DNA from 4 places in the Nonomuraea sp. NPDC049421 genome. Region 1 is predicted to be linked to each of the others. Evidence: riboswitches for the same ligand, from Rfam matches in the RefSeq annotation. Region 1 holds a riboswitch; each other region holds the start of a gene.

Region 1 (5,765 bases):
CTCGGTGGCCAGCGGCCAGTGCACGCTCGGCATGATGACCACCACCGACGGCCGGGTCAAGGCGCTCGACCTGGTGCTGCTGGAGGACGACCGGCACTTCTTCCCGCAGTACAACGCGGCGGTGACGATGCGCAGGCAGCTCGCCGACGCACACCCGGAGATCGCGAAGATCTTCGCGCCGATCAGCGCGAAGCTGACCGACGACGTCATGCGGGACCTGAACGCGCAGGTGGACGTGGACGGCGGCATGCCGGCGCTGGTGGCCCGCGACTGGCTCAGGTCGGAGGGATTCGTCCGATGACGGGCGTTAACCCCACCTGACCACGGGCAGCCCGCAAGGCATGTCGCACACACCACCACCGCAGAACCAGCCGTACCCGGGCAGCACCGGCGAGATGGCTCCTGAGCCGCGCGACGAGATGCGCGACTACGTCGGCCGCGACCTGCTCGCCGGCAAGAAGGCCCTGATCACGGGCGGCGACTCGGGCATCGGAAGGGCGGTCGCCGTGGCGTTCGCCAAGGAGGGAGCGGACGTCGCGATCGCGTACCTGAGCGAGCACGAGGACGCCGCGCACACCCGCAAGCTGGTCGAGGAGGCCGGGCGGCGCTGCGTGACGCTGCCCGGCGACCTGGCCGACCGCGCGCACTGCGCGTCGGTCGTCGAGCAGGCCGTCTCCGAGCTGGGCGGCCTGGACGTGCTGGTCAACAACGTGGCCTACCAGGAGCCGGTGAGCGGCCTGGAGGAGCTGGACGACGAGCAGTGGGAGCACACGTTCGCCGTCAACATCCACAGCTACTTCCGCGTCATGAAGGCCGCGCTCCCGCACCTGCGCGAGGGCGCGGCCATCATCAACACCTCGTCGATCAACGGCCTGCGCGGCAACAAGTCGCTCATCGACTACGCCGCCACGAAGGGCGCGATCAACGCCTTCACCTACTCCATGGCCCAGAACCTGGTCGAGCGGGGCATCCGGGTCAACGCGGTGGCGCCTGGCCCGGTGTGGACGCCGCTCATCCCGGCCACGATGCCGGAGGAGAAGGTGGAGAAGTTCGGCCAGCAGGTGCCGATGGGGCGACCCGCCCATCCGGACGAGATCGCCCCCTCGTACGTGTTCTTCGCCTCCGACCGGCTGTCCTCGTACTACACGGGCGAGGTGCTGGCCCCGATCGGCGGCGAGACGCTACCGGGCTAGACGCGGCCCGAGTCCTTGATGGCTCCTCCGCGCGGCGGCGTGATCTTCGTCCAGAGCTGCGGCTCTGGACATCGGACAATGCGTCACTCCACGTAGATCGTGCCGCCGAGGCGCCGGAACTCGGCGGCCTTCTCCTCGAAACCGGCCCGCCTGATGTCGTGGCTGATCCGCATCGAGCAGAACTTGGGGCCGCACATCGAGCAGAAGTGCGCGGTCTTGGCGGGCGCGGCGGGCAGCGTCTCGTCGTGGAAGGCGCGGGCCGTGTCGGGGTCGAGCGAGAGGTCGAACTGGTCCTCCCAGCGGAACTCGAAACGCGCGTCGGACAGCGCGTCGTCCCACTCCTGCGCCTTCGGGTGCCCCTTGGCGAGGTCGGCGGCGTGCGCGGCGATCTTGTACGTGATCACGCCCGTCTTCACGTCGTCCTTGTCCGGCAGGCCGAGGTGCTCCTTGGGGGTGACGTAGCAGAGCATGGCGGTGCCGAACCAGCCGATCATGGCGGCCCCGATGCCCGAGGTGATGTGGTCGTAGCCGGGCGCGACGTCGGTGACGAGCGGGCCGAGGGTGTAGAAGGGGGCGTCGTCGCACAGCTCGCGCTGGAGGTCGACGTTCTCCTTGATCTTGTGCATGGGCACGTGTCCCGGGCCCTCGATCATGACCTGCACGTCGTGCTCGCGCGCGATCACGGTCAGCTCGCCCAGCGTGCGCAGCTCGGCGAACTGCGCCTCGTCGTTGGCGTCGGCGATCGAGCCGGGCCGCAGGCCGTCGCCGAGCGAGAACGACACGTCGTAGCGGGCCAGGATCTCGCACATCTCGGCGAAGTTCTCGTACAGGAAGCTCTCGCGGTGGTGCGCCAGGCACCAGGCGGCCATGATCGAGCCGCCGCGCGAGACGATGCCGGTCTTGCGGCGCACGGTGAGCGGCACGTGCGCGAGCCGCACGCCCGCGTGCACGGTCACGTAGTCCACGCCCTGCTCGCACTGCTCGATCAGGGTGTCGCGGAAGACCTCCCACGACAGCTCCTCAGGCCGGCCCTTGACCTTCTCCAGCGCCTGGTAGATCGGCACGGTGCCGACCGGGACCGGGGAGTTGCGCAGGATCCACTCGCGGGTCTCGTGAATGTCGTCGCCGGTGGACAGGTCCATGATCGTGTCGGCGCCCCAGCGGGTGGCCCAGGTCATCTTCTCCACCTCCTCCTCGATGGAGGAGGTGACCGCGGAGTTGCCGATGTTGGCGTTGATCTTCACGAGGAAGTCACGGCCGATGATCATCGGCTCGGTCTCGGGGTGGTTGACGTTCGCGGGGATGATGGCCCGGCCGGCCGCGACCTCGTCCCGTACGAACTCCGGCGTGACGCCCTCGCGGACCGCGACGAACTCCATCTCCTTGGTCACCAGCCCGCGCCGCGCGCAGCCGACCTGGGTGACCGGGTGCCCGGCGGCCCGCCGCTCCTCGATCCACCCGGCCCGGCGGCGCGGCAGGCCCCGCCGCAGGTCGGGCTCGTAGGAGGGGTCGGTGTACGGGCCCGAGGTGTCGTACAGCGTCACCGCCGTGCCGTTCGACAGGTTCACCCGCCGCATCGGCACCCGCAGCTCGCCGCTGTAGATCTTGGAAAAGCGCGCGTCGGTCATCGCGCAAACTCCCTTCGCCGGCATTACCCGGAGCAGGTTCTGGCGGTCGGCGGCTGGCAGCCGTCCTCTCAGCCCGGTCTCCACCGGGCTCCCGCGTTGGACGGCGGTGATCGTACCCACGCGGGGCGCGATCCCAAACCAGGGCGAGAAGGTTTGGCGGGGCTTCTCAGCGGTACGGACCCCATCAGGGGAAACATGATGAGAATCGCCGCTGTCGCAGGACTACTCGTCGTGATGGCCGCATCCGGCGCCACCGCCGCCGCCGGGGACGGCATGCAACAGCACGAGGTCAGCCAGGAGCAGTTCGACACCCTGCTGGCCCAGTGCCGCTACTCCGATACCGGTAAGGCCAAGTGCCGCGCGAACGTCAGAGAGCTCTATCGCGTCGGCCGTACCGATCCGTCACTCGACTGCCGTACCTACTCCGGCGTGACCGTCTGCGGCACGCTCAAGCTCAGCAAGGCGGAGCGCGCGTGCGTCCGCGACTCCGAGGCCGAGGGACTGTCGTTCCGCCGCGCCGAGGTGGAGTGCTACACCGCGTCCTGAGGAGCCGAGTTGATCATCGTAGGTGTGGACGGCTCCCGTGCCGGCCTGGAGGCGGCCGGCTGGGCCGCCACCGAGGCCGTGCTGCGCCAGGTGCCGCTGACCGTCGCGCACGTCGTGCCCAAGTGGGTGTGCGAGGAGGACCAGCCCGTCCGTTACGCCGAGGTGGCGCGGTGGATGCGCGAGGGCGCGCAGACCGTGCTCACCTCCGCCAAGGACCGTGCGCTGCGCGAGCGGCCCCAGGCGCGCGTGGAGACCGTCCTGCTCCCCGGCGATCCCCGCGCGGCCCTGGTCAAGGCCGCCGCCGAGGCCGAGCTGCTGGTCGTCGGCAGCAGCGGCATCGGCGGCGTGCGCGGGCTGCTGGTCGGCTCGGTCGCGTACGGGGTCGTCGCGCACGCCGAGACGAACGTCGTCCTCGTCCGCGACCGCCCCGCCACGCCCGGCGAGGTTGTCGCGGGCACCGACCTGTCCGCATGCGCCGAGCGGGCCCTGGAGTTCGCCTTCGCCGAGGCTGAGCTGCGCGGGGCGCGGCTGCGGGTGGTCCAGGCGTGGGCCTGGCCCCAGCCGGGCGGCTTCGGGCCGGCCGACCCCGAGAGCGAGCAGGGCCACCTGCGGGCGCTGCACGAGGCGCTGTCGCCGTACCGCGCCCGGCATCCCCGCGTCGAGGCGGTCGCCGAGATCGTGCACGGGCATCCCGTGGACGTGCTGAAGGAGGCGGCGGCCGGGGCCGAGCTGTTGGTGGTGGGCTCGCGCGGGCGCGGGCAACTCGCCGGCATGCTCATCGGATCAATCAGCCAGGCCATGCTGCACCACGCGCCCTGCCCGCTGGCGGTGGTGCGCTCCCCCGCCTGAAAGTTACATGCGTCCCCGCAGGTCACGTCCGCGGTCCTGATCGCCTCCTTCCCCGTTCCGCCCGCTGCTCCTTACGATCTGCGCAGGCTGACGACGGGAGATCGGACGATGCGCGCAATCGGCGCCGTGCTGGCCGGAATGGTGACCGTGATCGCGGCCGTGCTGTTCGCGACGACGCCGGCCGAGGCGGCGGCCGTACGGATCATGCCGCTCGGCGACTCGATCACCGGCTCCCCCGGCTGCTGGCGGGCCATGCTGTGGAACCGGCTGCAGAGCACCGGCCACACGAACATCGACTTCGTCGGCACGCTGCCGCCGCAGGGCTGCGGGGTGGCGCACGACGGCGACAACGAGGGCCACGGCGGCTACCTCGCCACCAACATCGCGAACCAGAACATGCTGCCCGGCTGGCTCTCGGCCACCCGGCCCGACGTCGTGCTCATGCACCTGGGCACCAACGACGTGTGGAGCAACATCGCGCCCGCGACGATCCTCGGCGCGTTCACCACGCTGGTGAACCAGATGCGGGCGAGCAACCCGAACATGCGGATCCTGGTCGCCGAGATCATCCCGATGAACCCGGCCACCTGCCCCGACTGCGGCCGGCGCACCGTGGCCCTCAACGACGCCATCCCCGCCTGGGCCGCCGCGACCTCCACCGACCAGTCGCCGATCACCGTGGTCGACCAGTGGACAGGCTTCAACACCGCCACCGACACCTACGACGGGGTGCATCCGAACGCGGCCGGCGACCAGAAGATGTCCGACAAGTGGTACCCGGCCCTGGTCGAGGCGCTCGCGGGCACCCCGACCCCCACCGTCACGCCCACCGTGCCGGCCGGTGACTGCACGGCCGCGTACAAGACGACCGGGCAGTGGCAGGGCGGCTTCCAGGGCGAGGTCACCGTCACCAACACCGGCACCGCGCCGATGAGCGGCTGGACGGTGAGCTGGACGTACGCCGACGGTCAGCGCGTCACCCAGCTCTGGGGCGGCACGCTGAGCGCGAACGGCTCCTCGGTGACCGTGCGGAACGCGGCGTGGAACGGCTCGCTGGCGCCGGGGGCGTCCACCACGTTCGGCTTCCTCGGCTCGTCCACCGGGGCCGGCACCGCCCCGGCGCCCACCTGCGCGATCTAGGACTGGGCCTTGATCACCGGCGCGCCCTCGCTGGCCTGCACCAGCACGAACCCCTGACCCCTGAACGCGAGCTGCATCGCCTCACCGCTCCCCCGGCCGATCAGCGCGCCCACCTTCATCGTCCGGTTGACCCCGACCTGCAGGGAGGTGCTCCAGCACACGGCCGACTGCCCGTCCGCGAACGTCGGCATGCGCGCCGCGTCGAGCAGCACCGGCGTGCCGTGGGTGGTCACCGCCACCCACCCCGTGCCGGTGATCGTCGTGTTGAACAGCCCGCCGGCCGCCATGCCCGCCCCCTGGACCCGCTTGATGTCCCAGGTCAGCTGCGGCTGGAAGGCCAGCAGGTTGCGGCCGTTGACCGTGATGCCCTCGTTCTCCAGGTAGAACAGATGGATGTCGTCGGCGTTGT
Region 2 (5,765 bases), on a different contig from region 1:
CCCCGAGGGGAGCGACGCGCCCACGCTGGTCAGCCTGCCGCGCGACTCCGCGATCACCATCCCGGGCAGGGGGCGCGACAAGCTCAACTCCGCCTACGCCTTCGGCGGCCCCAAGCTGCTCGTCCGCACGGTCGAGAACGCCACCGGCGTGCACATCGACCACTACATGGAGATCGGCTTCGCCGGGTTCGTGGGCATCGTGGACGCCGTCGGCGGGGTCGAGATCAACGTACGGGCCGCCGTCAACGACCCCAAGGCCGGGCTCAAGCTGAAGAAGGGCACCCAGGTGCTCACCGGCTCACAGGCGCTCGGCTACGTACGCACCCGCAAGGGCGGCGCGCTGCCCGACTTCGAGCGGACCAAGCGGCAGCGGCAGTTCCTCAGCGCGGTCGTGAAGAAGGCCGCGAGCCCCGGGGTGCTGCTCAACCCGTTCACCGCGATCCCGCTGGCCGCCAGCGCCACCGACGCGGTCGAGGTCGACTCGGGCACCGGGGCGTTCAACATGTTGTCGCTGGGGCTCGCCATGGGCGGCAGCCCGGTGACGACGGTGGTGCCGTTCGGCGGCACCGAACGCGTGGCCAGCGGTGACGCGGTGAAGTGGGACAGGACGAAGGCGCTCGCGCTGTTCAACGCGCTGAAGGAGGACAAGCCGGTGCCCAAGGAGGTCGTGGACGCCGGCTGACGGGCCTCACGTCACGGTGGTGACCACGACGGCGGCGTTCATGTTGGCGATGGCGCGGGTCACCGCGTCCGCCACCCAGTCGCCCTTGGCGAGCTCCTTGACGCGGGCCTTGCCGGCGTCGGGGAACGCCTTGCGGTCCAGCCCGGCCGCCTTGGCCAGCGCGATCAGGGCGGTCGTGCGGGTGTCGGGGGTGGCGCCGGTGAGCACGGCCGCCACCCGCTCCCTGATCTCGGCCTCGACGGCGGAGTTCAGCTCGGGCCAGCGGGTGATCGTGAAGATGCCGAGCGCCTTGGTGCGCTCTCTGGCCAGCACGCCGGTGTTGGCCAGGCGGGTGAGCAGGCGGTCGCGCAGGTCGCTCGTCTGCAGCTTGCGCACCCACCACTCGGGGGTGCGTGCCTTGTCGTTCGCGATGCGCTCCAGGGCGGCGTCCAGCTCCTGGTCGCCGACCGGATCCGGCACGGCGACGGCCAGCTTCTTGCCGTCCTTGGTGACGCGGCCGGCCAACGCCAGCTCGGCCAGGATGCCGCCGGAGAGCGCCAGGTCGAGCGTGGCCGCGTTGATGAGGAGCTTGCCCTTGTCCTCGCCGAGTGCCAGGAGGAGGAGCTCTTCTGCGATCGTCACGGTCATGCACTTGACCCTAACGACCCGATGGCTCCCGTTCTGGGGACAATTTCGTGCGGGCCGTACTCTGGGGGCATGCCCGAACTTCCCGAAGTCGAGTCGCTCACCCATTTCCTGCGTGAGCGGGCCGTGGGCCGCGCGATCGCGGGGATCGACGTGGTGGCCATCCAGGCGCTCAAGACGTTCGACCCGCCCGTCACCTCGCTCGGCGGGCTGACCGTCACCGGCGTGAGCAGGCACGGCAAGTTCCTCGACCTCGACTGCGACGGGCTGCACCTGATCATTCACCTGGCCCGCGCCGGGTGGCTGCGCTGGCGCGACGACCTGTCGGGGGCCAAGCCGGTGCGGCCGGGGAAGGGGCCGCTGGCCGTACGCGTGCGGCTGGCGCCCGACGACGAGGGGCCGGCGCCCGGGTTCGAGCTGACGGAGGCGGGGACACAGAAACGCCTCGCCGTCTATGTCACGAAAAATCCGGACGAGGTGCCCGGCATCGCCGCCCTCGGCCCCGACCCGCTCGCCGAGTCGTTCACCGTCGAGGCGCTCAAGCGCATCGTGGGCGGCAAGCGCACCCAGATCAAGGGCTTGCTGCGCGACCAGAAGGTGATCGCCGGCATCGGCAACGCCTACTCCGACGAGGTGCTGCACGCCGCCAGGATGTCGCCCTTCAAGATCGCCGCGACGCTGACCGACGCCCAGCTCGCCGACCTGCACGAGGCCATCGTGACCACGCTGCGCGACGCGGTCGAGCGGGCGCACGGGCTCGCGGCCAAGGACCTCAAGGCGGAGAAGAAGTCGGGGCTGCGGGTGCACAACCGTGCGGGGCAGCCGTGCGACGTGTGCGGCGACACGATCAGGGAGGTCTCGTTCGCCGACTCCTCGCTGCAGTACTGCCCGACCTGCCAGACCGGTGGCAAGCCGCTGGCCGACCGGCGCCTGTCCCGCCTGCTCAAGTAGGGCGGGCGTCCTCTGCACGACCCTGGGCACGCCATGATGGAGTCATGACCGTTCCTGAGATCGAGGCCAGTGCCGTGCCCGCAGACGCTTACCTGCTCGACGTCCGCGAGCAGGACGAATGGCTGGCGGGCCACGCGCCGCAGGCCGTCCACATCCCCATGACGCAGATCCAGGGCCGGGTGGAGGAGGTCCCCGGCGACCGCACGGTCTACGTCGTGTGCCGGGTGGGCGGCCGGTCGCTGCAGGTCGCCGCGTGGCTCAACCAGCTCGGACGCGAGGCGGTCAACGTCGGCGGCGGCATGCAGTCGTGGGAGGCCGCGCGGAAGCCGATGGTCAGCGAGACGGGCCAGGAGCCTTTTGTGGCGTAAGTCGCCCACTATGGCGATTTGACCCTCTCTAAGGCAAAATAAGGGCGCAAACTACAGATCGTCGCGGGAGCTCGGGGTCGCCGGGCTGAGAGGGCAGCTATGCATCCGCTGCCGACCGCCTGAACCTGTTCGGGTAATGCCGGCGTAGGGAGTGTGCGATGTCGCACGGCGTCGAAGAAGTTCCGCTGACCCTCGAAGGCGAGGCGCCCAAGACCCTGGGCGTGCTCGATCAGGGCGCGCTCTGGGCCAACCTCGGGGTCAGCCTCCTCGGCTTCTCCGGAGCGCTGCTGCTGCTCGACCCGCTGGGCAATGCGCCGCTCACCCTCGCGGCGGCGCTGGTCGCCACCGTGGTGGGCAGCCTGATCGGCACCGCCATGGTGGGCCTGTCGGCCATCCCGGGCACGCGCACCGGCAAGCCGGCCATGGTGCTGCTGCGCGGGCTGTTCGGGGCCAGGATCTCCTACGTCCCGACGGTGCTGAACATCATCCAGATGATCGGCTGGGGCGCCTTCGAGCTGTGGGTGATCGCCAAGGGAGCCGGCGCGATCTTCCCGTCGGTGCCGTACCAGGTGTGGGTGCTCGTCGCGGGCGTGCTGACGGCGGCGCTGACCGTCTGGCCGCTCGGCTCGATCCGGCTGCTGCGCCGCTACGTCACCGTCGGCGTCATCGTGGCGATGGTCTGGTTCACGGTGTTCTTCCTGCGCGACGCCCCCTCACCCGAGGGCGGGAGCTGGACGGCCTTCCCCGCCGCCGTCGACTACGTGATCGCGCTGTCGGTGTCGTGGGTGCCGATGGCGGCCGACTTCGCCCGCCACTCGCGGTCGGGACGCGCCGCCTTCACCGGCGTGGTCGGCGGCTACACGCTGGCCCAGGTAGCCTGCCTCGGGCTCGGCGTCCACGCCGTGGCCCTGGCGGGCGCGGACGGCGTGCTGGCCGACGCGACGTCGGTGTTCACGCCGTTCGTCGCGGTGCCGCTGGGCGCGCTGTTCTTCGGCATCCTGGTGCTGCGCGAGACCGACCAGTCCTTCGCCAACGTCTACTCCACCACGATGTCGCTGCAGAACCTCATGCCGCGGGTGGACCGCCGGATCCTCTCGACCGCCATCGGCGTGCTGACGGTCGTGATCGCCCTTTTCGCGGACGTCAACTCCTACGGCGTGTTCCTCGGCGTGATCGGCGCCGTGTTCGTGCCGATGTTCGCGGTGCTCGCGGTCGACTACTTCGTGCTGCGCCGCGGCGAGGGCTGGAACACCGCCGAGGACGCCCCGTCGCGCTGGTCGATGCTGGTGCCCTGGACGCTGGGCTTCGCCGCGTACTGGCTGACCACCTCGACGCCGACCTTCCCGCAGTGGGACGCGCTCTGGACGGGCGTGCGCGAGGCGCTCGGCTTCGTGCGTCAGTCGTGGATGAACGGCGCGCTCGGCGGCGCCTTGGTGGCGGCGCTGGTCACCCTGCTCATCGGGCTCATCCAGCGGTCGCGCGCTGCTCGACGTTGAGCAGGTGCTGTTTGGCGGCGACGCCGCCGGCGTAGTCGCCGAGCCCGCCGTCCTCGCGCACCACCCGGTGGCAGGGCACGATCACGCAGACGGGGTTGGAGGCCAGCGCGTTGCCGATCGCCCGCAGTGCGCGCGGTCTGCCGATGCTCTGGCCGATCTCCTCCAGCGTCGTGGTGGTGCCGTAGGGGACCGCCATGGTCTTCTGCAGCACCGTACGGGCGAACGACGTCGCCAGCGTCAGGTCGACCGGCGTGGCGAACGTCCGCAGCCGCCCCGAGAAGTAGGCGTCGAGCTCTCTGCGCACCGGGTCGAGCCGCCGCGCGTCGGGCCCGATGAACCGCCCCACGTGCCGCGTGACCAGCTCGAACACGTCGTTTTCCGCCTCGAAGCTGCACGCCGCGATGCCTTTGCCGGTCACCGCCAGCACCATCCTGCCCACCGCGCCGTCGTAGGTGCCGAACGCGATGTCGGGTGGTGTCTCACCCCGATAGGTGCTGGAGGTCACCCGCAGCAGGGCATCGAGATCGTTGCTCGACATACCCCTCACCCTCCCACCTGCCGGGAATCACCGTGACCGCAGCGTATCGGACGGATCGCCCGACGCACCCACCGCGCCACGTGCACTATGGAGTAGTGGGGGACGAATGGGCCGGTAGTGACGATGAGATCGCTCGTGCGGCGCTCGCCAGCTCGCCCAACGCCATCGTGGCGCTCGACCGCGACCAGAGCGTGCTGGTGTGGAACGCCGCCGCCGAGCGCATGTTCGGCTGGAGCGCCGACGAGCTGCTCGGCCGCCGGGCGCCGATCGTGCCGGACGAGCTGGGCGCCGAGCACAACGCGGTGCTGGAGCGCGTACGTACGGGAGAGCCCGTGTCGCTGCGCACCAAGCGTCTCCACGCCGACGGCCGGGTGCTCGACCTGCGGGTGGACATCAGCGCCCTGCGCCTCGGCAGTGCCGTCGCCGGTTACGTGTGCGCCTACCACCCGGCCAGGGCCGACGAGATGGCCGAGCACCGCATGGCGCGCCGCGCCCGGCTGGTCGCCCGCCTCACCGACGTCGTGGGCGACATCAACTCCGACCTTGAGCTGTCGGCCGTGCTCGACCGCATCTCGGCCAGCCTGACCGAGCTGACCGGGGCGGACGCGGGCGGGTTCGTGCTCATCGAGGGCGAGCGGCTGCGGCTGGTCAGCACGTACGAGCTGCCGGAGGCGATCAGGGGCACCACCACCGACCTGCGGACGAGCCTGGTGGACAAGCTCTTACGCACCGGCAAGACCGTGATGCTGGAGTCCCACGGGCTCGACGACCTGGTGTGGGCCAAGCTCAAGGGCCTGCACACGATCGCGCTGGGGCTCGCCGCGGTGGGCGGGCGGCCGTACGGCGCCCTCTATGCCCTGTTCGCCCGCCGCAACCCGGGACACCTGGAGCTGGAGCTGCTTGAGCTGCTGGCCGGGCACGCCGGCATCGCGGTCGGCAACGCGGTCGCCTACCAGGAGGCGGTGCGGCAGCGGGCGCACGAGCGGGCCGTGTTCGACGCCAGCGCCGACGGCATCGCCGTGCTCGACCAGGACGGCCTCGTGGTGCGCTGGAACCCGGCCGCCGAGGAGCTGACCGCACTGCCCGCCGAGTCCGTGATCGGCGGT
Region 3 (5,765 bases), on a different contig from region 1:
GCCGGAGCCGTGCAGGACATGGTGGTGCTGTTCTTCTCCATGCGGCGCAACGGCAGGAGCCTCGGGCAGATGGCCCGCGAGGAGATCGGCCCGGTGGGCGGCGCGGCGGCGCTGATCGCGGTCTTCGCCATCATGATCATCCTGCTCGCGGTGCTGGCGCTGGTCGTGGTGAACGCGCTCGCGCAGTCGCCCTGGGGCGTCTTCTCCATCGCGATGACCATCCCGATCGCCCTGTTCATGGGCTTCTACCTGCGGGTGATCAGGCCGGGCAGGGTCGTCGAGACGACGGTCATCGGGGTCGTGCTGCTGATCCTCGCCATCATGGCCGGCGGCTGGGTGCAGGAGTCGAGCTGGGCGCCGACCTTCACGCTCAGCCCGTCGGCGCTGGCGCTGTGGCTCATCGCGTACGGGTTCGTCGCCGCCGTGCTGCCCGTCTGGATGCTGCTCGCGCCGCGCGACTACCTGTCGACGTTCATGAAGATCGGCACGATCGTGCTGATCGCGGTCGGCATCGCGGTCACCATGCCGCCGCTGCGGACGACCGCGTTCACCGACTTCGCCTTCAACGGCGAAGGGCCGGTCTTCGCCGGGTCGTTGTTCCCGTTCGTGTTCATCATCATCGCCTGCGGCGCGCTGTCCGGCTTCCACGCGCTGATCTCGTCCGGCACGACGCCGAAGATGATCCAGAAGGAGACGCAGGTCAGGATGATCGGCTACGGCTCCATGCTCATGGAGTCGTTCGTGGCGGTCATGGCGATCACCGCGGCCTGCGTGCTGAGCCCCGGCCTCTACTTCGCGATGAACTCACCGGCGGGCGTCGTCGGCGCGACCGTGCAGAGCGCCGCCGAAGCCGTCACGAACATGGGCTTCGTCATCACCCCCGAGCAACTGCAGGCCGCGGCGGCGGCCGTGCAGGAGGAGACGCTGATCGCGCGGACGGGCGGCGCGCCCACCCTGGCCGTGGGCATCTCGCAGATCTTCTCCGGCTTCCTCGGCGGCGCGGGACTCCAGGCGTTCTGGTACCACTTCGCGATCATGTTCGAGGCGCTCTTCATCCTCACCACCGTGGACGCGGGCACGCGGGTGGGCCGGTTCATGCTCCAGGACACGATCGGCAACCTGTGGAAGCCGATCTCCCGGGTGAGCTGGTGGCCCGGACTCGTCGCGACCAGCGCCGTCGTGGTGGCGGCCTGGGGCTACTTCCTCTACCAGGGCGTCAACGACCCGCTCGGCGGCATCAACCAGCTCTTCCCGCTGTTCGGCATCGCGAACCAGCTCCTCGCCGCCGTCGCGCTCACCGTGGCCACCACGCTGCTGATCAAGAGCGGCCGGCTCAAGTGGGCGTGGGTGACGGGCGTCCCGCTGGCCTGGGACGCCGCCGTCACGCTCACCGCGAGCTGGCAGAAGGTGTTCTCGCCCGACCCCACGCTCGGCTTCTTCGCCCAGCGCGACCGCTATCAGGCGGCGCTCGACCAGGGGCAACTGCTCGCGCCCGCCAGGACGGAGGACGCGATGCGGCAGATCGTGGTCAACTCGACCGTTGACGGCGTGCTGGCCGCGCTCTTCGCCGTGCTGATCATCGTGGTCCTCCTCGACGCCGCCCGCATCTGGATCAAGGCGATCCGGCTGCGCGAACCGCTGCCCGACACGGAGGCGCCGTTCCAGGAGTCCACGATCGTGGCGCCGTCGGGGCTCATCGCCACCCGCGAGGAGAAGGAGCTGATGGCGAAGTCGCCCTGAGCGGCGTCAGGGGGCCAGCCAGGCGGCCGTGGGCCAGCCCTCGCGCCGCCACGCGCTGTCCCAGAACATCCACTCGTACGCCGCCGCCCGCCCGTACGCCTGCGCCATCGCCTCGCGGGTGTCCGGGAGGGAGGCGGCGGCGAGCCGGTCGGTGATGGCCTTGGCCCGCTCGACGGAGGCGGCGAACTCGGGGTCGGAGTAGGTGGAGATCCACTTGGCGTACGGGTGCGCGGGATCGTCGCCGGCCTTGGCGAGCAGCGCGGTGCCGACGTCCTGGTAGATCCAGAAACACGGCAGCACCGCCGCCGCGATCACCGGATACGGCGCCGACAGGGCGGTGGCCTGCAAGAACGACGAGTACGCCAGGCACGTCGGCGAGGTCGCGATGCCCTTGACGGCCGCGCCCAGCTCCTCGATGTAGCCGGAGTGCAGCTCGCGCTCGGCGACCAGCGCGGTGTGCGCGCTCATGGCCCAGAACGCCGCCTCGTCGGAGTCGTCGGCGCGGACGGAGGCGGCGGCCAGCGCCTTCGAGAACGCCTCCAGGTAGCGGGCGTCCTGCACCATGTAGAAGGCGAACGTCTCACGGTCGAGCGAGCCGTCGCCGAGTGCCGTCACGAAGGGGTGCTCGTGGATGGCGCGCATCAGCTCGGACGTGCGCTGCCAGATGTCATCGCAGAACATCGCGTCTCTTTCGCGAGAAGGGGGCCGGTTACCAGGCGTTGTGGAAGTGGTGGACCGGGCCGTGGCCGTGGCCGACGCCCAGCGAGTCGGCGGCGCGCAGCGCCTGCGTCAGGTAGTCCTTCGCGGCGCGCACCGCACCGGGCCAGTCGTCGTGGCGGGGCCGCAGAGCCGCGATGGCCGAGGACAGCGTGCAGCCCGTGCCATGGGTGTTGTGCGTCGGCACCCGCGGCGCGGCCAGCTCGATCGTGCCCTCGGGGGTGGCCAGCACGTCGACGCAGGTGTCGCCGTCGAGGTGGCCGCCCTTGAGCAGCACCTGCCGGGCGCCGAGCGCGCGCAGCCTGGCCGCCTGCGCGTGCATCTCGGGCAGCCCGCTCGCCTGCGGCTCGCCGAGCAGGTCGGCCGCCTCGGGCAGGTTGGGGGTGATGAGGTCGGCGCGCGGCAGCAGCGTGCGGCGCAGCTCGCTCACCGCGTCGGCGGGCAGCAGCCGGTCGCCGCTCTTGGCGACCATGACGGGGTCGAGCACGACATGAGGCGGCCGGTACGTGTCGAGCGCCGCCGCCACCGCCTTGATCAGGTCGGCGTCGCCCAGCATGCCGATCTTCACGGCATCGGCGGGCACGTCGGTGAGCAGGGTGTCGAGCTGCTGGGCCACGAACGCGGCGGGCACCTCGTGGATGCCGGTCACGCCCGTCGTGGTCTGCGCGACCAGCGCGGTGACGACCGTCATGCCGTACGCGCCGAGCGCGGAGAAGGTCTTGAGGTCGCCCTGGATGCCGGCCCCGCCACTCGGATCGGTGCCCGCGATGGTCAGGACTTTGGGAACGGCGTTCGCTGCCATGACGTCCCTTCGCTAGTGCGAACTAGATCAGGTTCGACGGGTGTGATCTCAGCCCGGCTTTCCGGGCACCCCGCGTCAACGGCTCACTCTAACAGGCCGGGTTGTTGACCACACGTTCGAGTGTGGGCATCGTAGGGCGGGTGGCCGCTGACGAGACGCGCGACGGGGTCTCCCTGACCAACCTCGACCAGCCCCTCTTCGACGGCGCCGACGCCACGAAGCGGGACCTGGTCGACTACCTCGACGCGGTCGCGGGCCGGATGGTGCCCGTGCTGCGCGACCGGCCGCTCTCGGTCATCCGGGTACGCCCGGGGCAGGAGCCGTTCATGCAGAAGAACCTGCCCAAATACGCTCCCGACTGGGTGCGGTCGGTGACCATGTGGGCGGATTCCGCGCGGCGGCAGGTCACGTACGCGCTGTGCGACGACCGCAGGACGCTGCTCTGGTTCGCCAACCAGCGGGCGGTCGAGTACCACCCGGCGCTCTACGCCGGTGAGCACCCCACGCACATGGTGCTCGACCTCGACCCGCCCGAGCACGACTCCTTCGCGCCGGCCGTCCGGGGCGCGCACCTCGTCAGGCAGGCGCTGGCCGACTGCGGGCTGGCGGGGGCCGTCAAGACCAGCGGGGCCAAGGGGGTGCACGTGTTCGTGCCCGTCGTGCCCGGCACCGCGATGGACGACCTGGCCGCCGCCACCCGGGCGCTGGCCGCCCGCGCCGAGCGGCTGGACCCGGCGCTGGCCACCACCGCGTTCATCAAAGAGGACCGTGAGGGCAAGGTGTTCCTCGACTCCACCCGGGCGGGCGGCGCGACGGTGGCGGCCGCCTACAGCCCGCGGATCCGGCCCGGCGTGCCCGTCTCGTTCCCCGTGGCCTGGGACGAGCTCGACGGCGTGCGGCCTGGCGAGTTCACCATCCGCACCGCCGTCGAGCGGCTGGGTGAGGGCGACCCGTGGGCCGAGCACATGCCGGCGCCGCAGGCGCTGCCCGCCGACCTCGTCGAGGAGGGGCACACGATCCCGGTGGCGCGCGTACAGGCGATGCACGAGGGCAAGCGCCGCGCCCGCGCCCGCCGCGCCGACTAGCCGTCCGGGCCCGCCGCACCGGATAACCGCCTGCGGCGCCGGACTGCCGCCCGCGGAGCCGGGCCGTCGCCCGTGGCTGGCGGCGGGGGCTGTGGGCGGCGCGGCTGGCGGCGGATAAGTCCGGATTTATGGGTCTTCACGCTGGTCGGTTGGCGGGTTACCGTCCGGGGGCGGCTGCTCGGGGGGAATCGCCGCTCTTCCGACCTTCCCTGGGGGACCCTATGCGAAGGACGTTCACCGTACTGCTCGCCGTGCTCGCGTTATCGCTCGTCACGGCCGCACCGGCGCACGCGGGCGGGCTCGACGACGTGTTCGCCAAGCTGCTCGTCAAGCAGGTGAAGGGGACCAGCGCCAAGAAACACCTGGACGCCCTGCAGGCTATCGCCACCGCGAACGGCGGCAACCGCGCCGCGGGCACGCCCGGCTACAACGCCTCCCGCGACTACGTGGCGGGCAAGCTGCGCAAGGCGGGGTACAAGGTCACGCTCCAGCCGATCGACTACGTGGAGAGCTGGACCGAGAACGCCCCTGCGGTGCTCCAGCGCGTCTCGCCGGATCCGAAGGCGTACGTGGCCGAGCAGGACTTCCACACCTTCCAGCCCTCGCCGCCCGGTGACGTCACCGCGCAGGTGCAGGGCGTGGACCTGACCCTGCCGCCGACCCCTGAGCCCACCTCGACCAGCGGCTGCGAGGAGGCGGACTTCGCCGGGTTCGTGGCCGGGAACATCGCGCTCATCCAGCGCGGCACCTGCCCGTTCGCCCAGAAGGTACGCAACGCGGGCTTCGCGGGCGCGTCCGCGGTCATCGTCTTCAACGAGGGCCAGCCTGGACGTACCGACTCGACCCCGCTCGACCTCGGCGAGTGGCGGGCCGGCATCCCCATGCTCTACACCGACTTCGCGGTCGGCGCCGAGCTGGCCGCGAACCCCGGCACCACGGCCAGGGTCAAGGTGGACGCCACGCTCGTGCTCGGCAAGAACGACAACGTGATCGCCGAGTCCCGCTTCGGCGACCCGCGCGACGTCGTCATGGTCGGCGCGCACCTCGACAGCGTGCCCGAGGGCCCCGGCATCAACGACAACGGCTCAGGCACCGCCGCCGTCCTCGAGGTGGCGGAGGAGATGGCGCTCTACCCGGTCAAGCACAAGATGCGCTTCGCGTTCTGGGCCGCTGAGGAGATCGGGCTGCTCGGGTCCGACCAGTACGTCGAGTCGCTGTCGGAGGCGCAGCGGGACCGGATAAGGGTGTACCTGAACTTCGACATGGTGGCCTCGCCGAACCACGCGTACAAGCTGTACGACGGCGACGACTCCGACGGCGTCGGCTCCCCCGCGGGCCCGGCCGGCTCGGCCAAGATCGAGCGTCAACTGGCCGACTTCTTCAAGAGCCGCAAGCTGCCCACCGTCGGCACCGACTTCGAC
Region 4 (5,765 bases), on a different contig from region 1:
CCGGTCCGCAGACAGGTCCGCAGACAAGCCGAGTCCGCAGGTAAGGAGGCGCCCGCGCGGGGAAGCGCGGGCGCCTCGCAGGCTCAGCGGGCCGGCCCCGCGGCCAGCCGCTTGGCGAACTCCGCGGCGGCCGCGCCCGGGTCGTCGGCGTCGGTGATCGCGCGGACGACCACCACGCGGCTCACGCCGTACGCCATCACCTCGTCGAGGGTGCCCAGGTCGATGCCGCCGATGCCGAACCACGGCCGCGAGGTGCCGAGCGCCGCCGCGTGCCGCAGCAGCGGCGGCCCAGGCGCCGGGCGGCCCGGCTTGGTCGGCGTCGGCCAGATCGGGCCGCAGCAGAAGTAGTCGACGCCCTCCTCCACGGCCGCGGCGGACGCCTCGGCTGCGGAGTGGGTGGACCGTCCGATGACGACGTCGTCGCCGAGTATCTCTCGCGCGACAGTCACGGGAAGGTCGTCCTGCCCCAGGTGGAGCACGTCGGGCCGGGCGGCGTAGGCGATGTCCGCCCGGTCGTTGACGGCGAGCAGTTTTCCGTGCCGGTCACAGGCGTCGCGGAAGACGTCGAGGAGCGCGAGTTCTTCGCGTGCCTCCAGGCCCTTCTCCCGCAGCTGGATGATGTCCACACCGCCGGCCAGCACCGCGTCGAGGAACTCCGCCAGATCGCCGCGGTCGCGGCGGCCGTCTGTGCAGAGATAGAGGCGGGCCTCAGAAAGCGAGGGCTTGGGCACGCCGCTTGACCTCTGTGTGACGGCCCGCCCTGATCGCCTCGATGGGCGAGCCTGGCAGTGACTCGTCGGGGGTGAAGAGCCAGCGCAGCGCCTCGACGTCGTCGTAGCCGGCGTCCTGGAGCACGGTGAGCGTGCCTGGCAGGCCCTTCATCACGTCCTTTCCGTCGAGGAACACCGCGGGCACCTGTGGCCCGCCGCTGCCGCGGCGTACGCCGAGCAGCTTGTGGTCCTTCAGGAGTTGCTTGGCCCGCCCGATCGGGAGATCGAGGCGTGAGGCCACTTCGGGGAGGGTGAGCCACTCGTCGACGAGCTGGTCGGTCTCCCGGTCGATCTGTGCAACAGAAAGCGTCACGAAACCACAACTACCACATGCCGTCCTTGCTCAAACAACACAATCTCGTAGGGGCACTTGTGGATCTACCAGGCGTTCCGTGTCCAGCCGGTGACCCGCATCGATGATGCGCCGGCCCTGGACGAGATCGCGCGGCCGGTCCACGGCCAGCACCGCGGCAAGCGTATCGTCCGCCGTGAGCCAGACGGCCGACCACTTGCCCTCGGGCTCGCCCCGGTGCACGATCCGCTCGCCCGACGCGTGGTGGCCGGCGTATTGGAGCATGTGGCCGAACTGCTCCGACCAGAAGTACGGCACCGGGTCGTAGACCGCCTCCTCCCCCATCAGCGTCGCGGCGGCGACCTCGGGGGCGTTGATGGCGGTGTCCCAGTGCTCGACCCTGAGGCGGGCGCCCCAGCGGCGCGACCACCAGGCGGCGCAGTCGCCCACGGCGACCACCCCGGGCAGCGAGGTGCGCAGGTGCTCGTCGGTGACGACGCCGTTGTGCAGGTCGATGTCGGCGTCGGCCAGCCACTCGACGGCCGGGCGCACGCCGATGCCGGTGACGACGACGTGGGACTCGACGAACTCGCCGCCCACCAGGCGGACGCCGCCCTCGTCGACCGACTCGACCATGGTGCCGAGGCGCAGGTCGATGCCGTCGTACCAGGGGATCGTGCGGGCGCCCAGCTCGGTGCCCATCGCGCTGGCGAGCGGGGCCCGGGCGGCCTCGATGACCGTCACCGCGCAGCCCGCGCGGCGGGCCGCCGTCGCCACCTCGGCGCCGATCCAGCCCGCGCCGATGACCGTGACCCGCGCGCCGGGGACGAGCATGACGCGCAGCTCGTGGGCGTCGTCGAGGGTGCGCAGGACGTGCTGAGGGCCGTCGCCGGGCAGCCTGATGGGGTCGGCGCCGGTCGCGATGACCAGGCCGTCGTAGTCGAGCTCGCCCTCGGTGGTCTCCACGACCCCCGCGCGCAGCGACTTCGCCGCGACGCCTGGACGGAAGTCGACCTGGAGCCGCTCGAGGTCGGTGTCGATGAAGCTGGTGTCGGCGTCGCCCTTGAGCACCGCCTTCGACAGCGGCGGGCGGTCGTAGGGGCGATGGCGCTCCTGGCCCAGCAGCGTCAGGCGACCGGCGTAGCCGCGCCCGCGCAGGGCCTCCACCGTGCGCACTCCCGACAGTCCCGCTCCCACCACCACGACATGCTCCACGGTCATGACCTTAACGGGGGCGGTGCGTGGACCCGGCACCGAGGCCGTAGGCTGTGGACGGAAAGACGCGCGGGAGTCCGGCCGTGACCGGGCTGAGAGGAAGGCTGCAGCGGGCCTTCGACCGCAAGACACCTGATCCGGATCATGCCGGCGAAGGGAGCGGATCATGGATGTGATCGTGGGCGGCGGGGTCGTCGGCCTGTCCGTGGCCTGGCGGCTGGCGCGCGAGGGGCGGCCGGTCACCGTCGTCGACCCGTCACCCGCCTCCGGGGCCTCCCACGCGGCCGCCGGGATGCTGGCGCCGGTCAGCGAGGTCACCTACACCGAGGCGCCGCTGCTGCGGCTGGGCGTCGCGGCCCTGCGCCGCTGGCCCGCCTTCGCCACCGCCCTGGCCGAGGACGCCGGCCTTCCACCCGCTGGGCCCGAAGGGGTGAGCGGGCTGGATCTGCGGGCCGAGGGGACGCTGGATGTGGCGTTCGGGGCCGATGACATGGCGGCGCTCGATGAGCTGGCCGCGTTCATGGAGAAGCTGGATCTGCCGGTCGAGCGGCTGACCGGGCGCGAGTGCCGGCGGCTTGAGCCGATGCTGGCCCCGTCGGTGCGCGGCGGGCTGCTGGCACCGGGCGACGCGTGGGTGAACCCGCGCCGGGTGACGGCGGCGCTGCTGACCGCCCTGGAGCGGCGCGGCGTCCCCATCGTGCGGGCCCGCGTGAGCGAGCTGGTCCGCACGGACGGCGCCGTCACCGGTGTCCGCCTCGCCGGGCCGCCCGCCGTGCCTGCCGAAGGCCGCGGTTCCGCACCTCTCGCCGCCACGGAAGGACGAGCCGGAGGTGAGGTGCTGGCGGCCGAGCGGGTGGTGCTGGCGGCCGGGGCGTGGAGCGGTGAGCTGGCGGAGGTGCCGGTGCGGCCGGTCAAGGGTCAGATCATGCGCCTGCGCTCGCCGCAGCCGCTGCTCACCCGCTGCGTACGCGGCACCGTCCACGGCTCGCCGGTCTACCTCGTCCCCCGGGGCGACGGCGAGCTGGTGGTCGGCGCCACCCAGGAGGAACTGGGCTACGACACGAGGGTGACCGCGGGCGGCCTGTACGAGCTGCTGCGCGACGCCAGGGAGCTGGTGCCCGGCGTCACCGAGCTGGAGGTCGCCGACGTGGTGGCGGGGCTGCGTCCCGGCACGCCCGACAACCTGCCGTTGATCGGTCCCGGGAGGACGCCGGGGCTGACGTACGCGACGGGACATCACCGGGGCGGGGTGCTGATGGCCCCGCTGACGGCGGCCATCCTGATGGGCGAGGAGAGCGAGCTGGCGGCCCTGTGCTCGCCGGGGAGATTTCGGGAAATTTCATGATTATTACCATCAACGGATCCGCGCACGAGCTGGCCGACGGCACCACCGTGGCGCAGGCCGTACGTACGCTGACGACGGCCACCACCGGAGTGGCCGTGGCCGTGAACGACGAGGTGGTCACCCGCGGCGCCTGGGAGACGACGGCGCTCAGCGACCGTGACCGCGTGGAGGTGCTGACGGCGGTGCAAGGTGGATGAGCTGATCATCGCCGGCGAGAAGTTCTCCTCCCGGCTCATCATGGGCACCGGCGGCGCCCCTTCGCTGGAGGTGCTGGACCAGGCGCTGGCGGCGTCCGGCACCGAGCTGACCACGGTGGCGATGCGGCGGCTCGACCCCGCGGCCCGGGGTTCGGTGCTCGACGTGCTGCGTGCGCGCGGCATCAAGGTGCTGCCCAACACGGCGGGCTGCTTCACCGCGGGCGACGCCGTGCTGACGGCCCGGCTGGCCAGGGAGGCCCTGGGCACGAACTGGGTCAAGCTCGAAGTGATCGCCGACGAGCGCACGCTGCTGCCCGACCCGATCGAGACGTTCGACGCGGCGGAGCGGCTGGTGGCCGACGGGTTCGTGGTGCTGCCGTACATCGGGGACGACCCGGCGCTGGCCCGGCGGCTGGAGCAGGCCGGATGCGCGGCCGTGATGCCGCTCGGCGCGCCGATCGGCTCGGGGCTCGGCATCCGCAACCCGCACAACATCGAGCTGATCGTGGAGGCGGCGTCCGTCCCGGTGATCCTCGACGCCGGCATCGGTACGGCGAGCGACGCCGCGCTGGCGATGGAGCTGGGCTGTGACGCCGTGCTGCTGGCCACGGCCGTGACGCGGGCGCAGCGGCCCGACCTGATGGCGGCGGCCATGAAGGGCGCGGTGGTGGCCGGGCGGCAGGCGGCCCAGGCGGGCCGCATCCCGCGCCGCCGCTACGCCGAGGCCTCCTCACCGATGACCCCCTGAGCCGCCCGCCCGGATCCGGAGCGATACAGGCGGGCGGCGGCATCGGCGTCACCATGCGCCCCGGCGACACGCCGGGGCCACTGCCGCATCGCCGTTACACACGGGACGGGAACGTCTCCGCATCGGTTTCGGGCGCTAGGGCCATGCCGGTGGCAAAACGCCCGTAAACTCAGCGGGGTGGACACGACGACTGCGGACCCCCTGGTCGGGCGGCTCCTCGATGGGCGTTACCGCATCGAGGGCCGGATCGCCCGGGGCGGTATGGCGACCGTCTACCTCGCGCTGGACGTCCGGCTCGACCGGACCGTCGCGCTGAAGGTCATGCACCGCTCGCTCGCCGAGGACCCGGCGTTCGTCAGAAGGTTCATCGGCGAGGCGAAGTCGGTCGCCAGCCTGTCACACCCCAACGTGGTGCACGTCTTCGACCAGGGCACCGACAACGACGTCGTCTACCTGTCGATGGAATACGTCCCTGGCCGCACCCTGCGCGACATCCTGCGCGAGCGCGGCCGGCTGCCGGCCCGCGAGGCGCTGGAGATCCTCATCCCGGTGCTGGCCGCCCTGGGCGCGGCCCACCAGGCCGGCATGGTGCACCGCGACGTCAAGCCCGAGAACGTCCTGATGACCGACGACGGCCGGGTCAAGGTCGTCGACTTCGGCCTGGCCAGGGCGATCGAGGCGACCAACCAGACCCGCACCGGCGTGCTGATCGGCACGATCGGCTACATGGCGCCCGAGCAGGTGATGACCGGCGCCGCCGACGTGCGCAGCGACGTCTACGCCGCCGGCATCATGCTGTTCGAGCTGGTGACCGGGCAGCAGCCCTACGACGGCGAGACCCCGATGTCGGTGGCCTACCGCCACGTCCACGACACCGTGCCCGCGCCGTCCTCGGTCTATCCCGACGTGCCGCCGCTGATCGACACGCTGGTGGCGAGCGCGACCGCCCGCGAGCCGCACGACCGTCCCGCCGACGCGACCGCGATGCTGGTGGCGGCGGTGGAGGCCCACCGCGTGCTGCCGCGTATGACAAACCCGCCCGGCACGGGCCCAAGCACGGCGGCCTATCACGCGCAGCCGGCGTCGGGGCCCATCCCGTTCGCCGCCTCGGCCCCGTCGGTGCCGCAGGCGGCGCCGGCCCACACGATGATCCAGCCGCGGGCCGAGCTGCCGGAGAAGCGCCGGTTCCGGCCGAGCT

The links. Region 1 has a riboswitch for thiamine pyrophosphate ahead of thiC (phosphomethylpyrimidine synthase ThiC). Riboswitches for the same ligand answer to the same signal wherever they lie in the genome.
Region 2: it holds a riboswitch for thiamine pyrophosphate, as region 1 does, so the genes downstream of both, AB0K18_RS43495 (cytosine permease) here and thiC (phosphomethylpyrimidine synthase ThiC) in region 1, are expected to answer to the same signal.
Region 3: it holds a riboswitch for thiamine pyrophosphate, as region 1 does, so the genes downstream of both, thiD (bifunctional hydroxymethylpyrimidine kinase/phosphomethylpyrimidine kinase) here and thiC (phosphomethylpyrimidine synthase ThiC) in region 1, are expected to answer to the same signal.
Region 4: it holds a riboswitch for thiamine pyrophosphate, as region 1 does, so the genes downstream of both, AB0K18_RS02265 (FAD-dependent oxidoreductase) here and thiC (phosphomethylpyrimidine synthase ThiC) in region 1, are expected to answer to the same signal.

The regions. Positions count from the first base shown of each region.
Region 1 is NZ_JBFAQA010000007.1:317,521-323,285, forward strand. Features, by position in the region: gene AB0K18_RS15380 (glycine betaine ABC transporter substrate-binding protein) at 1-301, shown strand, start outside; gene AB0K18_RS15385 (SDR family oxidoreductase) at 342-1,193, shown strand; gene thiC (phosphomethylpyrimidine synthase ThiC) at 1,277-2,821, opposite strand; TPP riboswitch at 2,814-2,926, opposite strand; gene AB0K18_RS15395 (hypothetical protein) at 3,017-3,367, shown strand; gene AB0K18_RS15400 (universal stress protein) at 3,377-4,216, shown strand; gene AB0K18_RS15405 (cellulose binding domain-containing protein) at 4,325-5,356, shown strand; gene AB0K18_RS15410 (AIM24 family protein) at 5,353-5,765, opposite strand, start outside.
Region 2 is NZ_JBFAQA010000038.1:48,630-54,394, forward strand. Features, by position in the region: gene AB0K18_RS43475 (LCP family protein) at 1-682, shown strand, start outside; gene AB0K18_RS43480 (GPP34 family phosphoprotein) at 689-1,309, opposite strand; gene AB0K18_RS43485 (DNA-formamidopyrimidine glycosylase family protein) at 1,379-2,257, shown strand; gene AB0K18_RS43490 (rhodanese-like domain-containing protein) at 2,302-2,625, shown strand; TPP riboswitch at 2,679-2,794, shown strand; gene AB0K18_RS43495 (cytosine permease) at 2,784-4,121, shown strand; gene AB0K18_RS43500 (methylated-DNA--[protein]-cysteine S-methyltransferase) at 4,090-4,659, opposite strand; gene AB0K18_RS43505 (PAS domain S-box protein) at 4,755-5,765, shown strand, end outside.
Region 3 is NZ_JBFAQA010000013.1:86,195-91,959, forward strand. Features, by position in the region: gene AB0K18_RS22990 (carbon starvation CstA family protein) at 1-1,740, shown strand, start outside; gene AB0K18_RS22995 (TenA family protein) at 1,747-2,421, opposite strand; gene thiD (bifunctional hydroxymethylpyrimidine kinase/phosphomethylpyrimidine kinase) at 2,450-3,259, opposite strand; TPP riboswitch at 3,247-3,342, opposite strand; gene AB0K18_RS23005 (ATP-dependent DNA ligase) at 3,400-4,344, shown strand; gene AB0K18_RS23010 (M28 family metallopeptidase) at 4,566-5,765, shown strand, end outside.
Region 4 is NZ_JBFAQA010000001.1:488,543-494,307, reverse strand. Features, by position in the region: gene thiE (thiamine phosphate synthase) at 84-731, opposite strand; gene AB0K18_RS02275 (Rv2175c family DNA-binding protein) at 709-1,083, opposite strand; gene AB0K18_RS02270 (FAD-dependent oxidoreductase) at 1,114-2,283, opposite strand; TPP riboswitch at 2,337-2,453, shown strand; gene AB0K18_RS02265 (FAD-dependent oxidoreductase) at 2,444-3,622, shown strand; gene thiS (sulfur carrier protein ThiS) at 3,619-3,819, shown strand; gene AB0K18_RS02255 (thiazole synthase) at 3,860-4,567, shown strand; gene pknB (Stk1 family PASTA domain-containing Ser/Thr kinase) at 4,745-5,765, shown strand, end outside.